One region of the Dickeya dadantii NCPPB 898 genome, then DNA from elsewhere that is predicted to be linked to it. Evidence: predicted binding sites of a transcription regulator. Region 1 holds the regulator's gene; each other region holds the start of a gene.

Region 1 (3,167 bases):
GTGCGCGATATCAACGAGCGCGGTCACTCCCGCGAGGCGGTAATGGATTCCGTCGTGCGTTCGATGGAGGATTACATCACCCACATCACCCCGCAGTTTTCCCGCACCCACATCAACTTTCAGCGCGTGCCGACGGTGGATACCTCTAACCCGTTCGCCGCCAAAGCCATTCCGTCAATGGACGAAAGTTTCGTGGTGATTCATTTTCAGGGGCTGGACCACATTGACTACCCTTACCTGCTGGCGATGTTGCAGGGCTCGTTCATTTCCCACATCAACACGCTGGTGGTGCCGGGCGGCAAAATGGGGCTGGCGATGGAACTGATCATGATGCCGCTGGTGCAGCGATTAATAGAAGGCAACCATATTGACTAAGCGACGCGGCGGAGCACCGAAACTCGCCGCCGCGTGCCTGACGATTTAGTCGAGCGCGATCACTTCGTGGCTGTGGGTGATCGTCACCGCTTTCTCCAGCATCAGCGCCACGGAGCAGTATTTCTCCGCCGACAGCGACACCGCACGCTCCACGGCCTTGTCGTTCAACCCTTTGCCGGTAACGATAAAGTGCAGGTTGATGGCGGTGAACAAACGCGGCGCTTCCTCACGGCGTTCAGAGGTCAGGCGCACTTCGCAGTCCGCCACATCGTAGCGGCCTTTCTGCAGGATAGACACCACATCAATGGCGCTGCATCCGCCTGCCGCCATCAGCACCATTTCCATCGGGCTGGGCGCTTTATCGCCGGCGTTGCCGTCCATCAGCAGTTGATGTCCGGACGCGGACTCGCCAAGAAACGTTAACCCTTCAACCCATTTCACCCGAGCCTGCATAAGTTTGCCCTCAATCAATTATTTTTGAAATTTTACACCGCTTATGTATAAAAAAGTCTGATAATCAGAGCTTAATCATGCTGAAGCGAGACAACACAAGACACTACACTCAACCTGTGTTACAAACGAAGGCGTAAACCGGTGTGCGTTGAGCCTCTGCCTGACCAGCCGCCGGCTTACTGGCGTCATCCGATATACCCTCAATAATTCGATTGCAGGAAAGCCAACGCGCCTGCAGCCTGAAGTATGACGGTTATAGACAGCCTCAGTATATTCCCTGACGTCATTCCGCCAGGACGGAATTGAATTATAACTATGTTATCACGCCGTACAGGGAACTCTGAGCCCTGTGATTTGCGCAGTGAATTACAACAGAGGATAACAGCGAATGGTTCTCGGCAAACCGCAAACAGACCCGACTCTCGAATGGTTCCTTTCTCATTGCCACATTCACAAGTACCCATCGAAGAGCACTCTGATTCATCAGGGTGAAAAAGCAGAGACGCTTTACTACATCGTGAAAGGCTCGGTTGCCGTGCTGATCAAGGATGAAGAAGGCAAGGAAATGATTCTTTCTTATCTGAATCAGGGCGATTTTATCGGCGAACTTGGTTTGTTCGAAGATGGTCAGGAACGCAGTGCGTGGGTCCGGGCGAAAACCGCCTGCGAAGTCGCTGAGATTTCCTATAAAAAATTCCGCCAGCTGATTCAGGTCAACCCGGATATTCTGATGCGGTTGTCCTCGCAGATGGCGCGACGCCTGCAGGTGACCTCGCAGAAAGTCGGCAACCTGGCGTTCCTCGACGTAACCGGCCGTATCGCGCAAACCCTGCTCAACCTGGCCAAGCAACCGGACGCCATGACCCACCCGGACGGCATGCAAATCAAGATCACCCGGCAGGAGATCGGTCAGATTGTCGGCTGTTCCCGCGAAACTGTCGGTCGTATCCTGAAGATGCTGGAAGATCAGAACCTGATCTCCGCCCACGGTAAAACCATCGTGGTGTACGGCACCCGCTGATTATCATCCACCGGATCAAAATCAGCCGGATCAAAAAGAGCGTGCCCAGGCACGCTCTTGTCGTTTTAGTGCAGAGAAAAGCCGTGGCTTACGCGCCTTTCACCACCTGCTCCACTGCTTTCCCGAACAGCGCCATGCCTTGATCGATCTCTTCCGGAGTAATCACCAGCGACGGCACAAAACGGATCACGTCCGGCCCCGCCACCAAAATCATCAACCCCAGGTCCGCCGATGCGGCCAGGAAATCCCTGGCGCGGCCATGCCAGGCCGGTTTCAGCTGCGCGCCCAGCAGCAGACCCATGCCGCGGATTTCGTCGAAAATATCGTACTGCGCATTAATGCGCTCCAGCGCAGACACAAAGCGCGCATGACGATCCACCACCCCGGACAGCACCTCCGGCGTGTTGATCACATCCAGCGCCGCTTCCGCCACCGCGCAGGCCAGCGGATTGCCGCCGTAGGTCGTGCCGTGAGTACCGACCGCCATCACCGACGCAATCTCTTCCGTGGTCAGCATCGCGCTGATCGGGAAACCGCCGCCCAGCGCTTTGGCGGTGGTCAGAATATCCGGCGTGATGCCGTAATGCATATAAGAGAACAGCTTGCCGCTGCGGCCCATGCCGCACTGCACTTCGTCAAATACCAGCAGCGCCTGATACTGATCGCACAGCTCGCGCACGCCGCTGAGGAAGGCCGGCGTAGCGGGCGTGATACCGCCTTCGCCCTGAATCGGCTCCAGCACCACCGCGCAGGTGTGGTCATCCATCACCGCTTTTACCGCGTCCAGATCGTTGAACGGCACATGCACGATGTCCGCCGGTTTCGGGCCGAAACCATCGGCGTATTTCGGCTGGCCGCCGACGGAAACGGTGAACAGCGTACGGCCGTGGAACGACTGATAAAACGAAATGATCTTGGTCTTGTACGGGCTATGGCGGGTAATGGCGTAATGGCGAGCCAGCTTGAATGCCGCTTCGTTGGCTTCCGCACCGGAGTTAGCGAAAAAGACGCGGTCGGCAAAGGTGGCATTGATCAGTTTGGTGGCCAAACGCAGCGCCGGTTCGTTGGTGAACACGTTACTGGTATGCCACAGGGTTTCGCCCTGCTCTTTCAACGCCGCCACCAGCGCCGGATGGCAGTGCCCCAACGCCGTTACCGCGATGCCGCCGGAAAAGTCGATATATTCCTTGCCCTGCTGATCCCAGACACGGCTCCCTTTGCCTTTTACCGGCACAAACTGCGCGGGTGCATAAACCGGAAGAATTACCTTATCGTAAGTATCCCGTGTTACTGCTGCTTTCTCTGTCGCCATTTGCTG
Region 2 (3,167 bases), 2.3 Mb from region 1:
GACCGCGGTGCTGTCGGCAGGCAATTCCGGCATGTACGCGTCGACCCGTATGCTGTTTACGCTGGCGCAGGAAGGCAAGGCGCCGGCCTGTTTCGGCAAACTGTCGAAAGGCGGGGTGCCGCGCAACGCGCTGTACGCCACCACGGTGGTGGCCGGTCTGTGCTTTCTGTCGTCGATGTTCGGCAACCAGACCGTGTACCTGTGGCTGCTGAATACCTCCGGCATGACCGGGTTTATCGCCTGGCTGGGGATTGCCATCAGCCACTACCGTTTCCGTCGCGGTTACGTTATGCAGGGACTCGACCTGAACGCGCTGCCGTATCGCTCCGGTTTCTTCCCGCTGGGGCCGATCTTTGCTTTCGTACTGTGCCTGATTATTACGCTGGGCCAGAACTATCAGGCGTTTTTGGCTGACAAGATCGACTGGTACGCGGTGACGGCGACTTACATCGGCATTCCGCTATTTCTGGTGATCTGGCTCGGTTACCGGTTGGTAAAAAGTTCGCGGGTGGTGAAATACCGCGACATGACCTTCCCGGAACATACTTTCCCGGAACATAAGTAGCCGTTTCGTAAACAAAAAAGCCAGTCGGATTATCGACTGGCTTTTTTATGAGCGCGTTTTATGAACGAAAGCGGTGGAACTCAAACGCGGGAATGTACCAGTCGCACGCTGCGGTAGACGCTGAGCAGGGTGGCGAACAGCGCCACCAGCACCAGCGGCGCGCCGACATAACCGATTTTATCCATCCCCAGATGCAGGCTGACCTGGCTACCCAGCAGCGCGCCGCCGCCGATGCCGAGGTTGAACAAGCCGGAGAAAATCGACATGGCGACGTCACTGGCGTCAGGCGCCAGCGACAGCACTTTGGCCTGCATTGCCAGCCCGATGGACATCATCGCCAGCCCCCACACCAGACACAGCAGCGTCAGGCCGAACGGATAACCGGACAACGGCATCAGCAACGTCAGACAGGCCAGCAACAGCAGCATAGCGGTCACCAGAAAGCCAATCGGGAAACGGTCGTTGTAGCGGCTGTAGAGCATACTGCCGGCGATCCCGGCGCAGCCGAACAACAGCAAAATCAGGGTGGTGAAGTTTTCCGGCAGACCGGCGACCGTCTGGATAAACGGCTCAATATAGCTGTAAGCGGTGAAATGCGCGGTCACCACCACCACGGTCAGCAGGTAGATACCGACCAGCGCCGGGCGACGGAACAGCTTCGGCACGCTGCCTAGCGAACCGGAATGCTCGCTGGGCAGCAACGGCAGCAGGCGCGCCAACAGGATCATGGCGACCGTGGCGCCGGCGGCGATGGTCAGGAAGGTTACGCGCCAGCCGAGATACTGACCGATGACCCGCCCCAGCGGCAGCCCCAGCACCATCGCCAGCGACGACCCGGTGGCGATCAGCCCCAGCGCCTGCGCGCGTTTACCGGGGGGCGCCATGCGAATCGCCAGCGAGGCGGTAATCGACCAGAATACCGAGTGCGCCAGCGCCACCCCGGCGCGGGAAATAACCAGCACGGTAAAGTTCCAGGCGACGGCGGACAGCAGATGGCTGAGGATAAACAGGCTGAACAGGCCAATCAGTAATTTACGGCGCTCAATACCGCTGGTCAGCAACATGCAGATCAGCGAAGCCACCGCCACGATCCAGGCATAAATGGTGATCATCAGCCCGACATCTTCGGTTTTCATGGCAAAGGAGTTGGCGATGTCGCTCAACAGCCCCACCGGAATAAATTCCGTGGTGTTGAAAATAAACGCGGCGATAGCCAATGTGACCACGCGCAGCCAGGCGGTGGAGCGCGAGGGTGATGCGGATGTCATAACAGGATCCTGAACGGGTGTGACGGGCGTTCTATTGTAGCCAATCGCAAGTCAAAATGCGATTACGATCACATTTCAGCCGAGAGGCACAGGGCCTGAATTGTGATTCGGCGCGCTGCTTTCGACGGACGTTTAGCGTCCGCGCCGATGGCCGGCACAGTCGCGAAGACCGTCGTCGGCGAGGGGCGCCGCGTTCGCTATCGTGAGCGGTGAGGTTTGAGGGCTTACCTATCGGCGAGCCATGCCGGGATGCAATGAAGGCATGATGGCGGCTTTGGGCGGTACCGATGTCGCGATTCATTGCAGGATACCGCCTAATATTTAATATTATTGTGGATAGAATTACGCTGCCAATAATTGGTGTTGGAAATTATGAGAAAGAATGAATATTCTTAGTTCGTTGCGTTTGTTTTTAAATAAAATACATAAATAAAGATTATTTGTTTATTTTGATGACTGGTTATTTGTAGCGCAAAGAAAATATTATTTATGAATATATTTTTGGCGCAAATTCATGGTGCTTTTTATGTTTTCTATTTTAAGGAGGAATGCCGGGAATTTTGCTTTTTTCAGGAGCTTATCGCTCTTGGTTAACATTATTTTCATTTATTTTATATTTCTTTAACTATTTCTTTATTCCTGTCCATAGAAAAAGAAATTGGTGTGCCTAAAAATTACCCTGATAATTATTATATTTTACGGAGCGGTAACGTGCATAAGGTGAAATAGGTTTTTATAATAATGGGTGAAATTGCAGTTGCAAAAGAAAAGCAGGTGTGAGAGCTTTATCACAAGCTTCGATGAGGGAACAGCAATGAGCATATATATTAATGCGGTGGAAACCTATTTGCCTGGTCCGGTTATTAGTAATCAGGAGTTAGGGAATAAAATCGGATTTAAACCTGAGTTAATTAAAAAGCTTTTTGGGAATACTGGTCGGCATTTTTCAGTTAATATGAATACCGGTAAACCTATCGCGTCGTCAGCGGAATTAATTACCATCGTAATCAAGAAACTCCTTTCCAGCGCCGGTATCAATAAAGAACGCATCGATTTTATTATTGTAGCGTCCGCCACGCCGGATACGCTCTTGCCAAGCAGTGTCAATCAGGCATGTCATGCGATGGGGTTTCGGCAGATTGAAACTTACCAGATTATTTCGGGGTGTTCCGGCGCGGTACAGGCGCTCAAGCTGGCTCGTGAGCTGGTGGCGACGCCGGATAATGGCCTGGACAACGGCCTGGTCATCGGGGTTGAGACAGCCTATAAATTCCTGGATGTCTTTGATGAACATGCCGTTAAGAAAGAAACGAAGGAACTGGTGAATTATACTC
Region 3 (3,167 bases), 1.9 Mb from region 1:
ATAAACCCTTTTTCGAAGTCGGTGTGAATTTTACCGGCCGCCTGTGGGGCAGTGGCGCCAACCGGGATGGTCCAGGCGCGAACTTCTTTTACGCCAGCGGTGAAGTAGGTTTGCAGGTTCAGCAATTCATAACCCGCGCGGATTACGCGGTTTAAGCCTGGCTCTTCCAGACCCAGCTCCGCCATGAATTCATCGCGCTCTTCATCATCAAGTTCAGCAATGTCGGATTCAACCGCGGCACATACCGGCACTACCACGGAACCTTCTCTCGCTGCGATTTCGCGAACCTGATCCAGATAAGGGTTGTTCTCGAAGCCGTCTTCATTAACGTTGGCAATGTACATTGTTGGTTTAAGGGTCAGGAAGCTCAGATAGCGGATCGCCGCTTTCTCTTCCGCGCTTAGATCCAGCGCGCGCAGCATACCGGCGTTTTCCAACTGCGGCAGGCATTTTTCCAGCGCGGCTTGTTCAACTTTCGCGTCTTTATCGCCGCCTTTGGCTTTCTTCTGTACGCGATGCAGCGCGCGTTCACAGGTGTCCAGATCCGACAACGCCAGCTCAGTGTTGATGGTATCAATATCATCGGCAGGGTTCACTTTACCGGCAACGTGGATGATATTTTCATTTTCAAAGCAACGTACCACGTGGCCGATGGCTTCGGTTTCACGGATGTTGGTCAGGAACTGGTTGCCCAGACCTTCGCCTTTGGAGGCGCCTTTCACCAGACCGGCGATATCCACAAACTCCATGGTGGTGGGGACGGTACGCTGCGGTTTGACAATCTCGGCCAACTGGTCGAGGCGCAGGTCCGGCATCGGCACTACGCCGGTGTTGGGTTCGATAGTACAAAACGGAAAGTTGGCCGCTTCGATACCGGCTTTGGTCAGCGCGTTGAACAGAGTGGATTTACCCACGTTAGGCAGCCCAACGATACCGCATTTGAATCCCATGTTTATGTCACCTTAAAAATCACTAATCATCAGGCTTTGTTTGGAAAAAGCCTGTCATAATGGAAAAAGTCAGTCTTAATGCCAATTATACACATAATGTGGCATGAACTCGATTCGCCCGATCGCCCATCATGACGCTTTGAACGCGTGCAGGCGGTTCATGGCTTTGATCATGTCTTCCTTCATCAGGATATCGGTGCAGCGCAATGATTCGTCAATCGCTTGATCGATCAGCGTCTGTTCGCTGGCGGGCGGTTTGCCTAGCACAAATCCCACCACCTTGTTTTTATCACCCGGATGGCCGATGCCGATGCGTAAACGGTGAAAATTGGGGTTGTTGCCGAGTTTGCTGACGATATCCTTCAACCCATTGTGGCCGCCGTGACCGCCACCGAGCTTCAGTTTGGCGACGCCGGGCGGCAGGTCCAGTTCATCGTGCGCCACCAGAATTTCATCGGGCTGGATGCGATAGAAGGTTGCCATCGCCGCTACGGCTTTGCCGCTCAGGTTCATGAACGTTGTGGGCACCAGCAGGCGTACATCGTTACCCGCCATAGACAGACGTGCGGTATAGCCGAAAAATTTACTCTCTTCTTTCAGCGGCTGTCGGTAGGCTTCCGCCAGGCGGTCAATGTACCAGGCGCCGGCGTTATGGCGGGTGGTGGCGTATTCGGCACCAGGGTTCGCCAGACCTACAATCAATTTGATACCACTCACAATTTGATACCACTCACAGTTTGATACCACTCATAATTTGATACGACTCACATGATACGTTTTTAGGGGAGCCTAAGGTCACGACGTATCAGGATAATTGGTAAAACCGTTAGTGTAACGCAGGGGCACTTGATCACCAACATGTGATCCTTCACGCAACCCCATAGTGAAGTGCTGCTTATACTGTGAATAAATCAGAAAGACACGCAGCAATATTTTGGTTATTTCCACTGGATATTTCTGGAGGTGAAATATGAAACGTAGAAATGCTGTGATGATGGGCAACGTATTTATGGGATTAGGTATGTTGCTTATGATTGCCGGAATAGCTTATTCGATAGCTAATCAGCTGCCTGAATTGAATTTGCCGGGTTCGCTCTATTACGTGGAGTTACTGGCTATTTTTGCCGGCGCTATTTTGTGGCTGGCGGGCGCGCGTATTAGTGGACGGGAAAATGTGACGGATCGTTATTGGTGGCTGAAGCACTTTGATAAACGCTGTCGTCGCGAACGGCATCCCTGATTAACAAGTAACGGCTATATCCAATAAGCGCCAACTGGTGGAAACCGGATGGCGGCAGTGTCGCTTTATCCGTCGACATGTTTATACCCATAATACTTCAAGTTGCAGGTGCTCTGGCTTTGCTACTCGGTCCCCCTGTGTTTCGCTGCTTTGGGACCGTATTACAAGGCTAAAATGAGCCTTGTCCTGCAATTTGAATTATTTTAAACATAAAATATATTATAAATTTTAAACATTCATTATACGGGAACATGTCTCAATAAACGCGCGCAACTTGGGTTGATTTCTGCCTGCTTTCGAAAAATAGAGAAAAAGACCATCATTTCCTGGGGAACAGTCAAGCAGTGCGGGCTCCAGGCTTCCCGTTGCCAGTTCGCGCGAAGTGTGGAATGTAGACGAGTAGATGAGGCCGACCCCTTTAACAGCAAGGTTACGCATAAGTTCACCATCATTGACCGTAATGGCTCCTGTCGGGTCAATACGTACTGTTTCATTGTTCTCAATAAATTCCCAACGATAAATATCGCCTTTTTCCGGGCGACGAAACCGAATACATTCATGATGAACAAGATCATTGGTGACTTTAGGTTTCCCATGTAGTTTGAAATAGGCTGGAGCCCCAAAAACCGCCCATTGAAAAGGCCTGGAAAGTCGTATCGCAATCATATCCTGCTCAATGTATGAACCGATCAAGATACCCGCATCATAACCCTCAGAAATAAAATTGTTGTGGCGATTACTGACAGTAATATCCAGGTTTACATTTGGCCATTCCTGGCGGAATGCGGGTAATAAAGGTTCAATAACATGCGGTAAGGCCAGACGCTCTACGATTAACCTCAATGTCCCAGCCGGAGCCTTTGACGACTGAACCGCGTCTTCGAGACTTACTGAAATTGCACGCGCAGCGGGCTCTATCTTCAAGAGCAGGTTCTTTCCGGCCTCTGTCAATGCCATTTTACGCGTTGTCCTATGAA
Region 4 (3,167 bases), 220 kb from region 1:
CGCGTGATTTCTGACGGGATCAGCGGCGCCAGCGCTGCCGGAATAGCCGACGTATGTGTAACCTGGGCGTTGGCAAATCCTCTGGCAATCCCCAGCGCTACAAGGGTTGACGGCAGAGAACGCGGGTCGGTTCCCTTGAACAATGCGGGATAGGCCGTTGGGAGATGGGCCTGTGCCTGAATGACTTCGTTGTAAATATCGCTTCCTGCCGGGCTATTGAGCGGGCCGGTATTCTTCGCATTAATTAATGCCGCCAATGAAAAGGCGCCGCAGGATTCACTGCCTGTCGGCTGTTTCTCTGTGTACTGGGCAAATACATTGGGCATAGGGATTCCTCATGTGTTTGTGAGTCATGGTGCGTCGGTGTGACGCGACATGCTGGGGATGATGCGAACGGAAGCAGCGAATCGTCGCTGTCTCAATGTCGCTGCCCCAATGAGGAGCATAAAAATGCGCTGGTTGCGGCGCGCGGGTGGAAAAACGATATCGCCCGTTAAAATGCGCCTTTGCGTGGGTTAAAAAATGCGAGGAAGTTAACCGTGGTATGCGTAGTGCGTAGTGCGCGTTGCGTATGTTTCGTACTCATTGCGTATTGATAACGCACATCGCGCATTAGGGCGGATGAAAGCGGAATGCCGGATTCCGCTTTCATCCGAAAACCGATTACACCACGCCGTAACGGGCGAACCACTCCAGCATCCGTTGCCAGCCGTCTTTGGCGGAGGCTTCGTGGTAAGTCGCGCGGTAATCGGCATGGAAGGCGTGATCCGCTTCCGGATAGACCACGATCTCCGCATCGGCATTGACCGCCCGTAACGCCTGACGCATGGTTTCCACCTGCTCCAGCGGAATGCTCTTATCCTGCCCGCCGTACAGGCCCAGCACCGGCGCGCTCAGGTCTTTCGCCACATCCACCGGATGCTGCGGCGAGGTCAGCGTTTTTTCGGCGACCAGCTTGCCGTACCAGGCGACCGCGGCTTTTAACTGCGGATTGTGCGCGGCGTACAACCAACTAATGCGGCCGCCCCAGCAGAAACCGGTGATCGCCAGCCGGCTGGCGTCGCCGCCCTGACGCACCGCCCAGTGCGCGGTGTGGTCGAGGTCGGATAGTATCTGGTTGTCCGGCACCGTGTTGACCAGTTCGCGCATCAGCGTCGGAATGTCGCCGTACTGTTGTGGATCTCCCTGTCGGAAATAGAGCTCCGGCGCGATCGCCAGATAGCCTTGTTTAGCCAGTCGCCGACAGACATCGCGGATGTGTTCGTGCACGCCAAAGATTTCCTGCACCACCAACACAATCGGCAGCAGGCCGGCGGCTTTTTCCGGTTTGGCGATATAAGCGGGCAGGTTGTCGCCCTGCGAAGGGATGGTGGTTTCGCCGGCAACCAGCCCGGTGGCGTCAGTACTAATCGCGGAAGAAGCCAGCGGCATGACGGCTGGCGAAAATGCCCGTGTGGTCTCTCTGAGAGTCAGTAGCTCATCGGTTTTCATTGCCTTTCCTTTATCAAGACTGGAGTCTGTCAGCGGGATGATACCGCCCCCCGCGTTAAGCAAGTGTAGGAACTTTGTAGTGTATTGCGAATACCGGCGACCAGATAGGGCAATCGGTGCCACGCCTGTGCTACGCAATGTCGGGTGATTACAACCTGAATTGTGATTAATATCACAATATTAATGTAAATAGACGTTTGTTACTTTCCAATCAGCGACGCACTTCACTTAACAGCCGCAGTGCGTGCGCTAAGATCGTTCTGTACCTGACCGTTGCCTGGAGGCGCTTATGTCCGATGTATTTCATCTCGGTTTAACAAAGCAGGATTTACAAGGGGCCACGCTGGCGATTGTGCCCGGCGACCCGGCCCGGGTGGAGAAAATCGCCCGGTTGATGGAGAACCCGGTATTTCTGGCATCGCATCGGGAATTCACCTCCTGGCGCGCGGAACTGGCGGGCAAGCCGGTGATTGTCTGTTCCACCGGTATCGGTGGCCCGTCGACGTCGATCGCGGTAGAGGAACTGGCGCAGCTGGGTGTGCGCACTTTCCTGCGCGTCGGCACCACCGGCGCCATTCAACCGCATATCGCGGTCGGCGATGTGCTGGTGACTACGGCGGCGGTGCGTCTGGACGGCGCCAGCCTGCACTTTGCGCCGCTGGAATTCCCGGCGGTGGCGGATTTCGCCTGTACTTCCGCCCTGGCGGAAGCGGCGCGTGAAGCGGGAACGACGCTGCATGTCGGCGTGACGGCTTCTTCGGATACCTTCTATCCGGGTCAGGAGCGTTACGACACCTATACCGGCCGCGTGGTGCGCCGTTTTCAGGGGTCAATGGCGGAATGGCAGAGCATGGGCGTGCTGAACTATGAAATGGAGTCCGCCACGCTGCTGACCATGTGCGCCAGCCAGGGGCTGCGTGCCGGCATGGTGGCGGGCGTGATTGTGAACCGCACCCAGCAGGAAATTCCCGATACCGCCACGATGCAGAAAGCGGAACACGCGTCCGTCAACGTGGTGCTGTCGGCGGCCCGCAAACTGCTGAGCGCCTGAGTGTGATTCAACCGCCAGGCGATATGTCCGGCGCGTGCGGTACGAGACAGCCGCGTCCTCGTACCGCTTTTTCAGTTTCCGTGGGAATTTCCCCACGCGCGGTTCATCTGTATGCCCGCCTTCATGCTAATTTAATTGTCAGGTCTGATAATACGAGCTGGTTTCCATCATCCGACGGTGAGTTAACCGTAACCACTCAGCAGCGATAGCCCAGTCTTGATAGCTTGGCATTCATAACTCAGTGCATTCATGACTCAGCGTTGATTACTCGACATTATAACTACAGGGAAAAATATGACTTTAACCTCATTACTGCATCCCTCGTTGCTGCCGCTTGAAGGTGGCGTCAATTTCCGTGATCTGGGGGGAATCCGCGTGGCGGACGGGCGCCAGGTCCGCCGTGGCAGGCTGTTTCGCTCCGGCGCGCTGGACATGCTGAGCGAACGCGACATCGACCATCTCGCCAGTGTGCCGGTGGCGCATGTGGTGGACTATCGCGATCAGGATGAAGCCTCGCAGCGACCCGACCGATTGTGGTCCGGCGCCCGTTATCATCAGGTTTCCGCCAATCCGCTGCGGCATGAAGTTACCGCCAGCCTGGAAACGCTGGGCTCGGAAAAGCTCG

The links. Region 1 encodes CRP, which controls carbon source genes, mostly activating them, when cyclic AMP is high. Its sites were predicted from a motif close to ATGTGANNNNNNTCACAT; they were not measured.
Region 2: the regulator CRP is predicted to act here: its motif matches at 1,890-1,907, upstream of DDA898_RS09540 (sugar transporter).
Region 3: the regulator CRP is predicted to act here: its motif matches at 1,703-1,720, upstream of pth (aminoacyl-tRNA hydrolase).
Region 4: the regulator CRP is predicted to act here: its motif matches at 1,652-1,669, upstream of udp (uridine phosphorylase).

Annotation. Positions count from the first base shown of each region.
Region 1 covers NZ_CM001976.1:4,334,088-4,337,254, forward strand. The annotation lists gene DDA898_RS19510 (phosphoribulokinase) at 1-375, shown strand, start outside; gene DDA898_RS19515 (OsmC family protein) at 421-828, opposite strand; gene crp (cAMP-activated global transcriptional regulator CRP) at 1,217-1,849, shown strand; gene argD (bifunctional acetylornithine/succinyldiaminopimelate transaminase) at 1,938-3,161, opposite strand.
Region 2 covers NZ_CM001976.1:2,052,182-2,055,348, forward strand. The annotation lists gene DDA898_RS09535 (amino acid permease) at 1-565, shown strand, start outside; gene DDA898_RS09540 (sugar transporter) at 646-1,833, opposite strand; gene DDA898_RS09545 (3-oxoacyl-ACP synthase) at 2,648-3,167, shown strand, end outside.
Region 3 covers NZ_CM001976.1:2,449,200-2,452,366, reverse strand. The annotation lists gene ychF (redox-regulated ATPase YchF) at 1-950, opposite strand, end outside; gene pth (aminoacyl-tRNA hydrolase) at 1,080-1,667, opposite strand; gene ychH (stress-induced protein YchH) at 1,921-2,190, shown strand; gene DDA898_RS11260 (LysR family transcriptional regulator) at 2,419-3,167, opposite strand, start outside.
Region 4 covers NZ_CM001976.1:4,550,247-4,553,413, reverse strand. The annotation lists gene DDA898_RS20440 (hypothetical protein) at 1-326, opposite strand, end outside; gene DDA898_RS20435 (dienelactone hydrolase family protein) at 664-1,491, opposite strand; gene udp (uridine phosphorylase) at 1,781-2,542, shown strand; gene DDA898_RS20425 (tyrosine-protein phosphatase) at 2,837-3,167, shown strand, end outside.